Regions from separate parts of the Vibrio sp. R12-SG2-ISO1 genome, predicted to be linked through region 2. Evidence: predicted binding sites of a transcription regulator. Region 2 holds the regulator's gene; each other region holds the start of a gene.
The links. Region 2 encodes CRP, which controls carbon source genes, mostly activating them, when cyclic AMP is high. Its sites were predicted from a motif close to TGTGANNNNNNTCACA; they were not measured.

Region 1: a site for CRP is predicted at 2,585-2,600, ahead of pyrG (CTP synthase). Genes of this name have one in related genera too.
Region 3: a site for CRP is predicted at 2,436-2,451, ahead of udp (uridine phosphorylase). Genes of this name have one in related genera too.

What each region holds. Positions count from the first base shown of each region.
Region 1 is NZ_JCBDGO010000008.1:722,068-726,356, reverse strand. Features, by position in the region: gene relA (GTP diphosphokinase) at 1-1,601, shown strand, start outside; gene mazG (nucleoside triphosphate pyrophosphohydrolase) at 1,703-2,497, shown strand; gene pyrG (CTP synthase) at 2,685-4,289, shown strand, end outside.
Region 2 is NZ_JCBDGO010000029.1:63,584-67,872, forward strand. Features, by position in the region: gene AC6R10_RS18380 (SH2 domain-containing protein) at 1-649, shown strand, start outside; gene AC6R10_RS18385 (YheU family protein) at 818-1,030, shown strand; gene AC6R10_RS18390 (phosphoribulokinase) at 1,125-1,994, shown strand; gene crp (cAMP-activated global transcriptional regulator CRP) at 2,252-2,884, shown strand; gene AC6R10_RS18400 (DUF1338 domain-containing protein) at 3,078-3,869, opposite strand; gene astD (succinylglutamate-semialdehyde dehydrogenase) at 3,989-4,289, opposite strand, start outside.
Region 3 is NZ_JCBDGO010000008.1:327,583-331,871, forward strand. Features, by position in the region: gene metG (methionine--tRNA ligase) at 1-403, shown strand, start outside; gene AC6R10_RS06880 (hypothetical protein) at 610-1,422, shown strand; gene udp (uridine phosphorylase) at 1,575-2,333, opposite strand; gene AC6R10_RS06890 (CBS domain-containing protein) at 2,634-3,050, opposite strand; gene AC6R10_RS06895 (GGDEF domain-containing protein) at 3,201-4,163, shown strand; gene moaE (molybdopterin synthase catalytic subunit MoaE) at 4,177-4,289, opposite strand, start outside.

The DNA.
Region 1 (4,289 bases), on a different contig from region 2:
CGGAAACCTACAAACAGATTGCAAAGCAGCTCTCTGAGCGACGCATTGTCCGTGAGCAGTACATCAAAGATTTTGTCGATGATCTCTCCGATGAAATGAAAGAGGCGGGCATCAACGCCGAAGTGAGCGGGCGTCCCAAGCACATCTACAGCATCTGGCGCAAAATGCAGAAGAAAAATTTGGCGTTCGATGAGCTGTTTGACGTGCGCGCAGTGCGCATCATCGCCGACAAACTGCAAGACTGTTACGCCGCGCTGGGGATGGTGCACACCAAATACAAACACCTGCCCAGTGAGTTTGATGACTACGTTGCAAACCCAAAACCAAATGGCTACCAATCCATTCACACCGTGATCCTCGGCCCGGAAGGCAAAACCATCGAGATTCAGATCCGCACCAAGCAGATGCACGAAGATTCTGAACTTGGGGTGGCCGCGCACTGGAAGTACAAAGAGGGCGGCGCTGGTCGCAGTGGGTACGATGAGAAAATTACCTGGCTACGCAAACTGCTTGATTGGCAAGAGGAGATGTCCGACTCGGGTGAGATGTTGGATGAAGTGCGCAGCCAAGTGTTTGATGACCGCGTCTATGCCTTTACTCCGCGTGGCGATGTCGTCGACTTACCGATGGGCGCGACTCCACTCGATTTTGCTTACCACATTCACTCGGAAGTGGGGCATCGCTGTATTGGTGCCAAAGTAGCGGGCCGTATCGTGCCTTTTACCCATAAATTGTCGATGGGCGATCAAGTTGAGATCATTACTGCTAAAGAGCCCAATCCATCGCGCGACTGGTTAAATCCGTCGATGGGGTTTGTGACCTCAGGGCGAGCACGCGCGAAGATCAATGCTTGGTTCCGCAAGCAATCTCGTGAGAAAAACCTCGAGGCGGGGCGCGAGATTCTCGAGGTGGAACTGGCGAAAATTGGTGCGACGTTAAAAGATGCCGAGCGTTATTCGCTGAAGCGCTTTAACGTCAACTCGACCGATGAACTGTTTGTTGGGGTGGGCAGCGGTGATTTGCGGATTAACCAAATCATCAATCATATCAATGCGTTGGTGAATAAGCCCACCGCAGAAGAAGAAGACAAGCAAGCCCTAGAAAAGCTCCAAGAAGCAGAGCACAAAGCGCCGGCTCAGAGCCGCCCTAAGAAGGATGCGGTTGTGGTCGAAGGGGTCGACAACTTGATGACCCACCTCGCTCGATGCTGTCAGCCAATCCCGGGCGATGAAATCTGCGGTTATATCACCCAAGGCCGTGGCATTTCAGTGCATCGCGCCGATTGTGAGCAGCTTGATGAGTTAAGGCACCATGCGCCAGAACGTATTATTGATACCGTTTGGGGCAGCGGCTTTGTGGGCTCCTACATTCTCACTGTCCGTGTTGAGGCGATGGAGCGCGGTGGGCTGTTAAAAGACATCACTACGCTGTTTGCCAATGAGAAAATCAAAGTGACCAGCATGAAGAGTCGCGTCGACTACCGTAAACAGTTATCGATCATGGATTTTGATCTTGAAGTGAACAACATCGAGGTGTTATCACGGGTGATCAAACGTGTGGAACAGATCCGAGACGTGATGAGCGTTAAACGTTTGGGCTAAGCGGAATCGGTAGCAATTATTGACAATGCGCGTCAAGCGCGACTAACAGTTAGAAGGTGAGTGGTTATGCTGCTCACCTTTTCATTTTGTGAGGGAGAGGCATGAGTCATCCAATTGAACAATTAGAGCAAATTATGGCCAAGCTGCGTGATCCAGAACACGGCTGTCCATGGGATTTAAAGCAGTCTTTCGACACCATAGTGCCGCACACCATTGAAGAAACCTATGAAGTGGTGGATGCGATTCACAACCGCGATTGGACCAATCTAAAAGAAGAGCTTGGCGATCTGTTGTTCCAGGTGATTTTCTACAGTCAACTGGCTAAAGAGCAGCAATTGTTTGATTTTTCTGAGGTGGTCGACACAGTGAATGAAAAACTCACGCGCCGTCACCCGCATGTCTTTGGCCAAGCGGAGTTTGCCAGCGACGAGGAAATTAACGCCAATTGGGAGGCGGAAAAAGCCAAAGAGAAAGCGCAACTAGGCAAAAATGAACAAAGTATCCTAGACTCAATACCAGCTTCTCTACCGGCGCTTTCTCGTGCTACAAAAATTCAGAAAAAGTGCGCCAAAGTGGGCTTTGATTGGGACACTTTAGGACCCGTGGTGGATAAAGTGCGCGAGGAGGTCGATGAAGTCGTCTCGGAAGCGGTTCAAGTCTCGGTGCAAGATGACAAGGTCGAGATGGAGCTCGGTGATTTGCTGTTTGCGGTGGTGAATCTTGCTCGTCACCTAGGTCATGACCCTGAAGCGGCATTGAGCAAGGCGAATCTTAAGTTTGTGCGTCGCTTTAAAGGCTTAGAATCACGTGTTGCAGCGCAGAATAAGACGCTAGAACAGTTACCCTTAGAGGCGCTTGATGCACTGTGGGATGAAGCAAAAGCAGCGGAAAAATAGACTCGCTCAGAGTAATCACGCGAATTCGTCTGAGTACAGTCAGCCGTCGCGTGAATTTGATTTGAAGCAAAAAAGAAAAAATGACACTGTGATAGATTTCACGTTGTGGCGGTTAGGGTCTTCTGGTATATTTTCGTCCCGTCCAGAAGAATTCCATTTCCCTCATTCAACCAATTTCAGGTTAAACATGACGACAAATTACATTTTTGTTACTGGCGGGGTTGTATCCTCTCTAGGTAAAGGTATTGCAGCTGCATCTCTAGCCGCTATTCTAGAAGCTCGTGGTCTTAAAGTGACCATGATGAAGCTTGACCCTTACATCAACGTTGACCCGGGCACCATGAGCCCAACTCAGCACGGTGAAGTGTTCGTCACGGAAGATGGCGCAGAGACCGACCTAGACCTTGGTCACTATGAGCGTTTCATTCGCACCAAGATGACTAAGCGCAATAACTTTACTGCCGGTCGTGTTTACGCAGACGTGCTTCGCAAAGAGCGTCGTGGTGACTACCTAGGCGCCACCATTCAAGTTATCCCTCACATCACTAACGCCATTAAAGACCGTGTTATTGCCGGTTCTGAAGGGCACGATGTGGCTATCGTTGAAGTTGGTGGTACGGTCGGTGACATCGAGTCATTGCCATTTATGGAAGCGATTCGTCAGCTTGCTGTTGAACTCGGCCGTGAACGTGCGATGTTCATGCACTTGACGCTAGTCCCTTACCTTGCTGCGGCGGGTGAAGTGAAAACTAAGCCGACTCAGCACTCAGTGAAAGAGTTGCTCTCTATCGGTATCCAACCTGATATTCTGGTTTGTCGTAGCGATCGCATGATCCCAGCGAACGAGCGTAAGAAAATTGCCCTTTTCTGTAACGTTCCTGAGAAAGCGGTGATTTCGATGAAGGATGTGGATTCGATCTACAAGATCCCTCAACTGATCAAATCGCAAGGTCTTGATGATCTTGTGTGTGCACGTTTTGGTATCGACGCTCCAGAAGCAGACCTGTCTGAATGGGAACAGGTTATCTATGAAGAAGCGAACCCAACGGGCGAAGTGACTATTGGTATGATCGGTAAATACATCGAACTGCCGGACGCGTACAAATCAGTCAACGAAGCGCTTAAGCATGCTGGCTTGAAAAACCGCTTGAACGTCACCATTAAATACGTAGATTCACAAGATGTTGAGACTAAAGGCGTTGAAGTGCTTGCCGGTCTTGACGCTATTCTAGTACCGGGCGGTTTTGGTGACCGTGGTATCGAAGGTAAGATTCGCGCAGCGCAATACGCGCGTGAAAACAATGTCCCTTACCTTGGTATCTGTCTTGGTATGCAAGTCGCGCTGATTGAATACGCTCGTAACGTCGCGGGTATGGAAGGCGCGCATTCAACAGAATTTAATAAAGAGACGAAATACCCTGTGGTAGGCTTGATCACTGAGTGGGTCGACGGTGAAGGTAAAGTTGAAGAACGTACCGAAACTTCGGATCTTGGTGGTACTATGCGTCTTGGCTCTCAGCTATGTCACTTAGAGAAAGGAACTAAGGCTCGCGAGCTTTACGGTAGCGCGACGATTCATGAACGTCACCGTCACCGTTACGAAGTGAACAACGTCCTTCGACCACAAATTGAAAAAGCGGGCTTGAAGGTCTCTGGTCTTTCTGCAGACAAGAAGCTGGTGGAAATGATTGAAAACCCTGCGCACCCATGGTTCGTTGCGGCTCAGTTCCACCCAGAATTCACATCGACGCCTCGTGATGGTCACCCATTATTCGCAGGTTTCGTGAAAGCC
Region 2 (4,289 bases):
CACTGGGGCGATTTTGTGGCAAGCTCTCAATACTGCATCAGCCAGTTCGTATAGCTACGCCAACAGCCTAGACGCACTCTATTACCTTAACGTATCTGGTGACCACTCATCATGGGACTTTGAGTACACGAAACAACCTCAAAATGTTTCAGTCGAAATAGACGAATCTTCAACACTGACAGATAGCAATATTCCCGCGGTTATCACGGTATCTCCACCCACTTTAGTTGGATGTTCTGGATATACCATGGACTGCGTTGAAGGCTACGATACCACACCACCTGCATCCCTCGACCTGCAAAGAACCTTGGTTCAATCTACGCTCGATAACACCTCGACAAGACAAAGTATCTACGCGACGGCAAAGCAATATCAACCACTCATGTCGTTTGATAACGGTATCGACACTAGTTGGAACTCTTCCCTTGATAAAGTGGAAGTATCGCTCGTCGAAAGCGCAGCAAACAGCGATGTCGAGGACGCTCTATTGACCAGTAATTTTGATGCTTATGCTATCGCCAACAATACTTATTTAAGTAAGAACTACGCTGATAGCATCGGTGTACTAGAGAACTCAGCAACCATTGAAACTACGCTCAATAAACTCCTATTCACTGAGTACAAGATTTTCAGATATAGTCATCAATAAGTTCGCAAACTTAATCAAGACTGGGCAAAAAATCGCCCATTATTTTACCAAGGGAGAGCCATCGCGCTCTCCCCTGTACGTTATACCGCGAGTGCATAAAGTCCCTAGAACCCCTCTAGGAACTAGGCACTGACGACTAGGAACTCCCCCATCAACCAACGAGGCCCTATGATTATCCCTTGGCAACAAATCGCTCCTGACACCCTAGACAACCTGATCCGTGAATTTGTACTGCGTGAAGGGACGGACTATGGCGAGCAGGAAATCTCTCTTGACGAGAAAATCGCCCAGATCCGTCAGAGCTTGGTGAGTGGTGAAGCTGTGGTGGTCTATTCAGAGCTGCATGAGAGCGTGGATATTCAACTCAAATCAAAGTTTTAATATTTCCAGTGCGTTAAAAAACGCCATACCGTGATCAATCAATAGAACATGCTATATTGGTCATCATTTGACAAGGAATAAGACAAGGTTTGTCATGTCAGCAAAACACCCCATTATTGCCGTAACGGGCTCTTCCGGTGCGGGCACAACCACGACCTCTGAAGCGTTTCGCAAAATGTTTAACATGATGCGCGTGAAACCGGCTTGGGTGGAAGGGGACAGTTTCCACCGCTTTACGCGCCCAGAAATGGATGTCGAGATCCGCAAAGCGCGCGAGCAAGGACGCCACATCAGCTACTTTGGTCCGCAGGCGAACGACTTCCCTGCGCTGTCTGCGTTTTTTAAGCAGTATGGCAATGAAGGCACAGGGCAAATTCGTCGCTACTTGCACACCTTCGATGAAGCCGTGCCCTACAATCAAATGCCGGGCACCTTCACGCCGTGGCAAGATTTGCCGGAAAATTCTGACGTCTTGTTCTATGAAGGACTGCATGGCGGCGTGGTGGATGGTGAGGTTAATGTCGCCCAACACGTCGACTTTTTGATTGGCATGGTGCCGATTGTGAACTTGGAGTGGATTCAAAAATTCGTCCGTGACACGCGCGATCGCGGTCACTCACGCGAAGCGGTGATGGACTCGATTGTCCGCTCGATGGATGACTATCTCAACTACATTACCCCGCAATTTTCGCGCACCCACATCAACTTCCAACGCGTGCCGACCGTCGATACGTCCAACCCACTTAACGCTAAAGGCATCCCAAGTTTGGATGAGAGTTTCGTGGTGATCCGCCTGCGCGGCATCAAACAGGTCGACTTCCCATATCTGCTCGCTATGATTGATGGCTCTTTCATGTCGCGCCACAACACCATTGTCGTGCCGGGGGGTAAGATGAGTTTTGCGATGGAGCTCATCGTCAGACCTATCCTACAGCAGCTTATCGAGACGGGTAAAATTGGCTAGCGATCAGTCCTAAGACCCGTTTACTTGTCATACCGTGATCATGTGCACATTTTTGCGTAAACAATCACCAACTTGACACGATTAAAATCAAGAAATCCCTTTTGAAAAAGGCTACTATTTGTAACCGAAACAAAGATGGCTTGCAGCATTGAATAAGTGCTCTTATCCTAAAAAGCCTTGTTCAAGGCTTCGCGTCTTTTACTGGCGCGACAAAAATGGAAAGCGGCAAGCGTACCCTGCAGAGGAAGTGAGATATTATGGTTCTAGGTAAACCTCAAACCGATCCAACATTAGAGTGGTTCCTGTCACATTGTCATATTCATAAGTACCCATCAAAAAGCACATTGATCCACGCCGGTGAGAAAGCAGAGACGCTTTACTACATCGTCAAAGGCTCTGTGGCGGTACTGATTAAAGACGAAGAAGGTAAGGAAATGATCCTTTCTTACCTAAACCAAGGTGACTTTATCGGTGAACTTGGTCTATTTGAAGAAGATCAAGAGCGTACCGCTTGGGTTCGCGCTAAATCACCTTGTGAAGTTGCAGAGATCTCATTCAAGAAATTCCGTCAGCTTATCCAAGTCAACCCTGACATCCTGATGCGTCTATCTGCGCAAATGGCAAGCCGCCTACAAGTGACGAGCCAAAAAGTCGGTGACCTCGCCTTCCTAGACGTGACAGGCCGCATCGCGCAGACGCTACTTAACCTAGCGAAACAGCCAGATGCCATGACGCACCCAGACGGCATGCAAATCAAGATCACTCGTCAAGAGATCGGTCAGATTGTCGGCTGTTCACGTGAGACCGTTGGCCGAATCTTGAAGATGCTTGAAGAGCAAAACCTGATCTCCGCCCACGGTAAAACCATCGTCGTCTACGGCACGCGATAAGAGTTAGAGGCGAGTTCCTAGTGACGAGTTCCTAGAGAAAACCTTTAAAGATAAGAAAGCCACCCTGTCTACCAGCGGTGGCTTTTTATTTACCAGGCCCTAGCACCATCACCCACTACCCATCACCCATTTCACCAGCCCCCTCTAGGAACTAGTAACTAGGAACTAGGCACTCCCATCAACTAGGCACTCCCTACCCATTCGTACTCTCAAATATCTTATCCGCTGACGCCGCGACAAACCCTGGGTAGAGCTCCCCATTACTCATCTGATAGCGTTTGGCAAATTCGTAGAAGCCGCCTGGGATCACTTGCGTACCGTCACTAAAGCTCACCTCGACTTTGTCTGCCATGGTGGACGATTGCTCAAGCAGTACCTCTGGTGAGCCTTTCACTTCGCCGCCCGACTCATTGATGACAAAACCCGCTTGGCGAAGATGCTCATTCACCGCCGCCACCTCGTCAAATGCCTTGAGCTGATTAACGCTTACGGTGAAATGGTTAGCCCCATAGCCGTGCGCCGCAAGCCATGCTGCGTACTCACTCTCTTGGGCGAGGGTTTGAAAATCTTCATAGCTGAGATCCCACAAACGGCCCGCATACAAAAACTCATGGCTTTGTAGTGTGGATGCCTCCACTTGTGCCACCAGCTTGCTGACAATGCTTTGCAGAGGCGCTGAGCACTCTTCGACTTTCAGCTCACTGATGAACACTTTTGGCAGCGTCGGATCGGCGTGCTCATAGTGCTTGGCGACCAAGTGCTTGCTCTCAAAAAGATAATCACCACACGCTTGGTAACCCAGTGCAATAAATGGCGCAGCTAATGTCTCGATACCGAGCGGCGCGATGTTAAAGGTGCGCAGCGCAATATGGTCATTGATCAGCGGCTCATCTTCTTCTAAAAGCTGATGAACCTTGGCCGCTTGAGGGCATAGACGAGAAATATAGTCTTGCCACAGTAAATCGAACAGTTGAGCAGGCGTCATAACGTCTCCATGTTAATCGTGAAGCTGAATCGTAAAGCTAGTTCTTTAAAAGAATGGCTTAATCACAAACCTAGCAATGAATCGAACACCTTGGGCTCCAAGCGAGCCCAAGGTGCGTCTTACAGTTCTACACCCGGGCTTAACGTCTCAGGCAGCAAGGTGTGCTCGCCTTCCATCGACGCCATAGGGTAAGCGCAATAATCCGCAGCGTAGTAAGCACTTGGGCGAAGGTTGCCCGAGGCGCCCGGTCCGCCAAACGGCGCATCGCCACTCGCCCCAGTTAATTGGCGGTTGCGATTGACGATCCCTGCACGAATGTGGTCAACAAAGTAGGCCCACTCATCATCATCAGTGGACACCAGTCCAGCAGAGAGACCAAAGCGGGTGTCATTGGCCAGCTCAACCGCGCGCTCAAGACCT
Region 3 (4,289 bases), on a different contig from region 2:
AGTGGCAGCGAAGGAAGCAGCAGAAGCGGCTAAGCACCAAGCGAGCCAAACTGAGCTGGATAAAGATCCTATCGCCGATGAGATTGAATTTGATGCATTCGCCGCAGTGGACATGCGTATCGCTCGTATCATCTCTTGTGAAGAAGTGCCAAAAGCCAACAAACTGCTTAAGTTCCAACTCGATATCGGCGGTGAAACTCGTCAAGTCTTCTCTGGTATTAAGTCTGCTTACAAACCCGAAGAGCTTGAAGGCAAACTCACCGTGATGGTTGCGAACCTTAAGCCGCGTAAGATGAAATTTGGTATGTCGGAAGGCATGATCCTAGCAGCAGGCCCTGGTGGCAGCGAGCTATGGATTCTTGAGCCTCATGAAGGCGCACAGCCAGGTATGCGCGTGATGTAATCACCAGGCTCATATCACTCATCCCCGCGTGACACCGTCCGCGGGGATTTTTTGTGCCCTCAATCACAATATTAGGGCTTACTTTGCACCAAAACCGTTCAACCCCTTCGCCCTACAGAATATAACCCACTGTATTTAAACAACTTATAAGTTGGCACTGTTCCTGCTCTACCCACTTAGTAGTAGGCGAGTACAAGGAGTACGTTATGTTTGTGTTGATCTCAGTGGTTCTATCGATAGCCGTATTGGCTGTCATGCTTTACTTCTCTAAAAAGCGTCAAAGCACTTTAGAGCGCAAGTTTGAAACACTGGTCTTGCTGCGACAGGTGATGTTGCTTAGCCGCAAACATCGTAGCGCGACCCACTTGGCGTTAACCAAGGAGGTGACGGATAGTGAGCTGGAAGAAATTGAAGCGCTCTACGATCAAATGGTCGATATCACCAATGGCTTGGTGGCCAACGCGCCCTTTGACAACAAACCCATGTACCGAATTTTCCAATTAAAACTCAAAGGCATGCATAAAGAGTGGCAAGACAGAACCGTGATTCGCAACCAAGTCATCCACGGTAAAACCATTCGTCACTGCATGTTCTTGATGGATGAAGTCGCGATTGCATGGTTGATTGAGTCTGAGCGTGAAGATCTCAGTGATGAGTACCACATGAACTGGCAACAAATCCTCGACAGTATGGAAGTGCTGACTCAACTGCGTTTGTGCATTCCAGAAATCGATACTATTGATGGTCGCTTGCGCGTTAAATACTATTGCGACAAAACACGTCGTAAACTTAACCAACTGTCGATCATCAGTCCATTGAGTGTTGCCTCACCAGCCAGCAGTGCCGCGATGCGTGACCTGACTGAAATCGCCATCAGCGAAGAGCTAGATTGGACAGAAGAAGCCTTGTATGAACTGACCAGTGACGTGTCTGCGGTCATCTCGCAAGTCTATGACCAAGTGTTATCGGACATGACGGAAACGCTCTACCTGCCACTTCCTCGAGTAGCGATAGCGTGAACGGCTAACGATACACGTTTTAGCAAAATCTATTGTTGCCAATCTATTGTAAAAAAATAAAAACGGCCAGGTGATAAGACCTGGCCGTTTTCATCATTGTTTGCTCAACGCGAATATGCGCTAAAGAACTCTGATACTTAGAGCTTTGTTACTTAGAGCATTTTGCGCGCCGCTTCGACGACAACTTTAATCGAGCGTGCTTCGGTTTCTTTTAGCGTAGAGTGATCAGGGATCTCTTTTTGAGTTCGGTTGATGATGACACCCGCCACACAACCTGCTTTTAGGCCAGAGCTTGCACACATCGTCAATAAGGTCGCTGACTCCATCTCGAAGTTCAGTACGCCCATATCTTGCCACTCTTTCATCGAGCCTTGGAAACGTTTCACCACGCGACCTGAAAAGGTATCGTAACGCTCTTGACCAGGGTAGAAGGTATCACTGGAAGCCGTGACACCCATGTGAACCGTTGCACCTGTCTCTTCTACCGCCGCTTTCATCGCTGTTGCCACATCAAAATCAGCCACCGCTGGGAACTCCATAGGCGCGAAATGCAGACTGGCACCATCGAGACGCACAGAGCCGGTTGAAACAATCATATCGCCAACATTCACATGCGGTTGGATTGCACCAGTGGTACCAACACGTAGGAAGGTACGCACACCACACTGCGCTAACTCTTCAACCGCAATAGAAGTCGATGGGCCACCAATACCGGTGGAACACACAACAACAGGCTTGCCCTCTAATTCAGCGCGGTACAGCGTGTATTCACGGTGACTGGCGAGAAAGACGGGATTATCCATCTCTTCAGCAATTTTTTGCACACGTGCAGGATCGCCAGGGATGATCGCGAGTGTCGCACCAGCAAGATCGTCTTTCGTAACACCAAGGTGGAAAACAGCTTGAGACATAGGGGAGGCTCCTTATAGTGACAGGCTCATCGAATGAGTGGCGGCCTGTTCTTACATTTGTTTGGGTACCCGGCTACTCTAACCAAGTCAGCAATAATATAGAGTGATTTAGATCACACATAACAAAGCAACAAAACATTCAATTTCACAATAAACCGTTTTGCATCACACTTTAATACGCAATATCGTCAATTTTGCACATAAAACCGCCGTTTGATCTCACGTTTTCTCATCGCTACATCCATCACCCCGAGGTCGACAGCGATGCCTCCGAGAGCGAAATAAACGACGAGACGTAGATTAGACCGGATGCTTAAAGCAATCGTTGATGGTTTTACCGATCGCGCGTAACACATCTCTTCTCGTGATGATCCCAACCAATCGACCATTATCAATGACAGGGTAGACCTTGGGCTTACCGACCTTCATCATATCCGCTAACTCGATAATAGAGGTCTCAGGGGTCACTGAAAGTACCTCCTTGCTCATACAGTCCGATACGATATGGGTATCTTGGCAGTAGTAACTCACCTTGATGAGTTTATCCAACAGGTCTTGACCCGATAGAAAACCAATCACTTTTTTGCTCTCGTCAATCACGGGCCCACCGAGATAATTCGAGTTCATCACCTTTTCAAGCGCCGCACTCAACGACATATTGGGGGTAAATGTCACCGCTTGTAACGTCATATAGTCTCTGACCTTTAATGATTCCATCTGCGTCTCCTTGTCCGTGCTCTGGGCGGGTCATACTATATATTGTCGTCTAATTTCTTGATTTCACAAATGGCGCTGCGCATTTTTCCACCGACCCTCAACTTAATGACTAAACTGTAATTAGTGATAGCGATGGAGAGGTATGAGCCCGTGAACTCAACGTTGACTGAATTGATGAAAGTGAACCCCGCGTTGATGCATACGGTGTTTGCCTCTTTGCCTGAGCCGACCTTTTTAATCAGCAAAACGGGCGTCTATGTGGAGGCGTGGGGTGGACGCGATACGACGCGTCACCATGACCCAAGAATCATTATCGGGCTAGATCAGTACCAGGTACTCCCCGCTGATAAAGCGGTGTGGTTTAGCCAAGTGGTGGTCGATGTCATAGAGAGTCAAACCCCGGCAGAGCTGGAATACTCCCTTGACCCAAAGTCGTTGAGCTGTTTTAACGAGGTGGAAGGGCCAAAAGATCGACAGTTTTTTAATGCGTTGGTGATCCCCCTCCCCGATACGGAGTTTGTCCTCTGGACGGTTCGCAACATCACCGAGCACCAAAATGCGCTAGAAAGGTTGGCAAAGCAGCAGCTTGAATTGGAAAAAATTACCCATCTTGACCATTTGACTAAGGTCTACAACCGCTACGCCTTGGATGTGATGGTCCCGGATGTCTTAGAGCTGGCCTATCTTAACCAAACCGGATGTGCGCTGCTGATGATCGATCTTGATTGTTTTAAACAATACAACGATCGCTATGGCCATTTGAAAGGCGATGATGTGCTTGAATCACTGGGGGCAACGCTGATGAACTGGTGCAGTGCGCACGACCTCTGTTTTCGCTATGGTGGTGATGAGTTTCTGATTGTGTGTCCCAACATCAGGGAGAGTGAGTGTTTCGAGCGTGCAGAGCAATTGCGAGATCAGGTTAACGCTCTAGCGATTGAGCATCTATCTTCAACCGTAAGCAATTGTGTGTCGATTACGATTGGCATCCATTATTGCCCGCACATTCCCCACCCGATGAGCACTGAGCGTCTAGTCGCTGTCGCAGACAAAGCGCTGTTCTTTGCCAAAAAACAGCGCCGGGGTACGATTCATCAAATCAATCAGTGGTAGAGCAAGGCATCCACTAGGGTTGTTGCCAGCGCTGTGCGGCTTGCGCATCGGACTCACGCGATTCCACCCAGCGCGTATCGGTTGTCGTGCGCTCTTTTTTCCAAAACGGCGCTTGTGTCTTAAGGT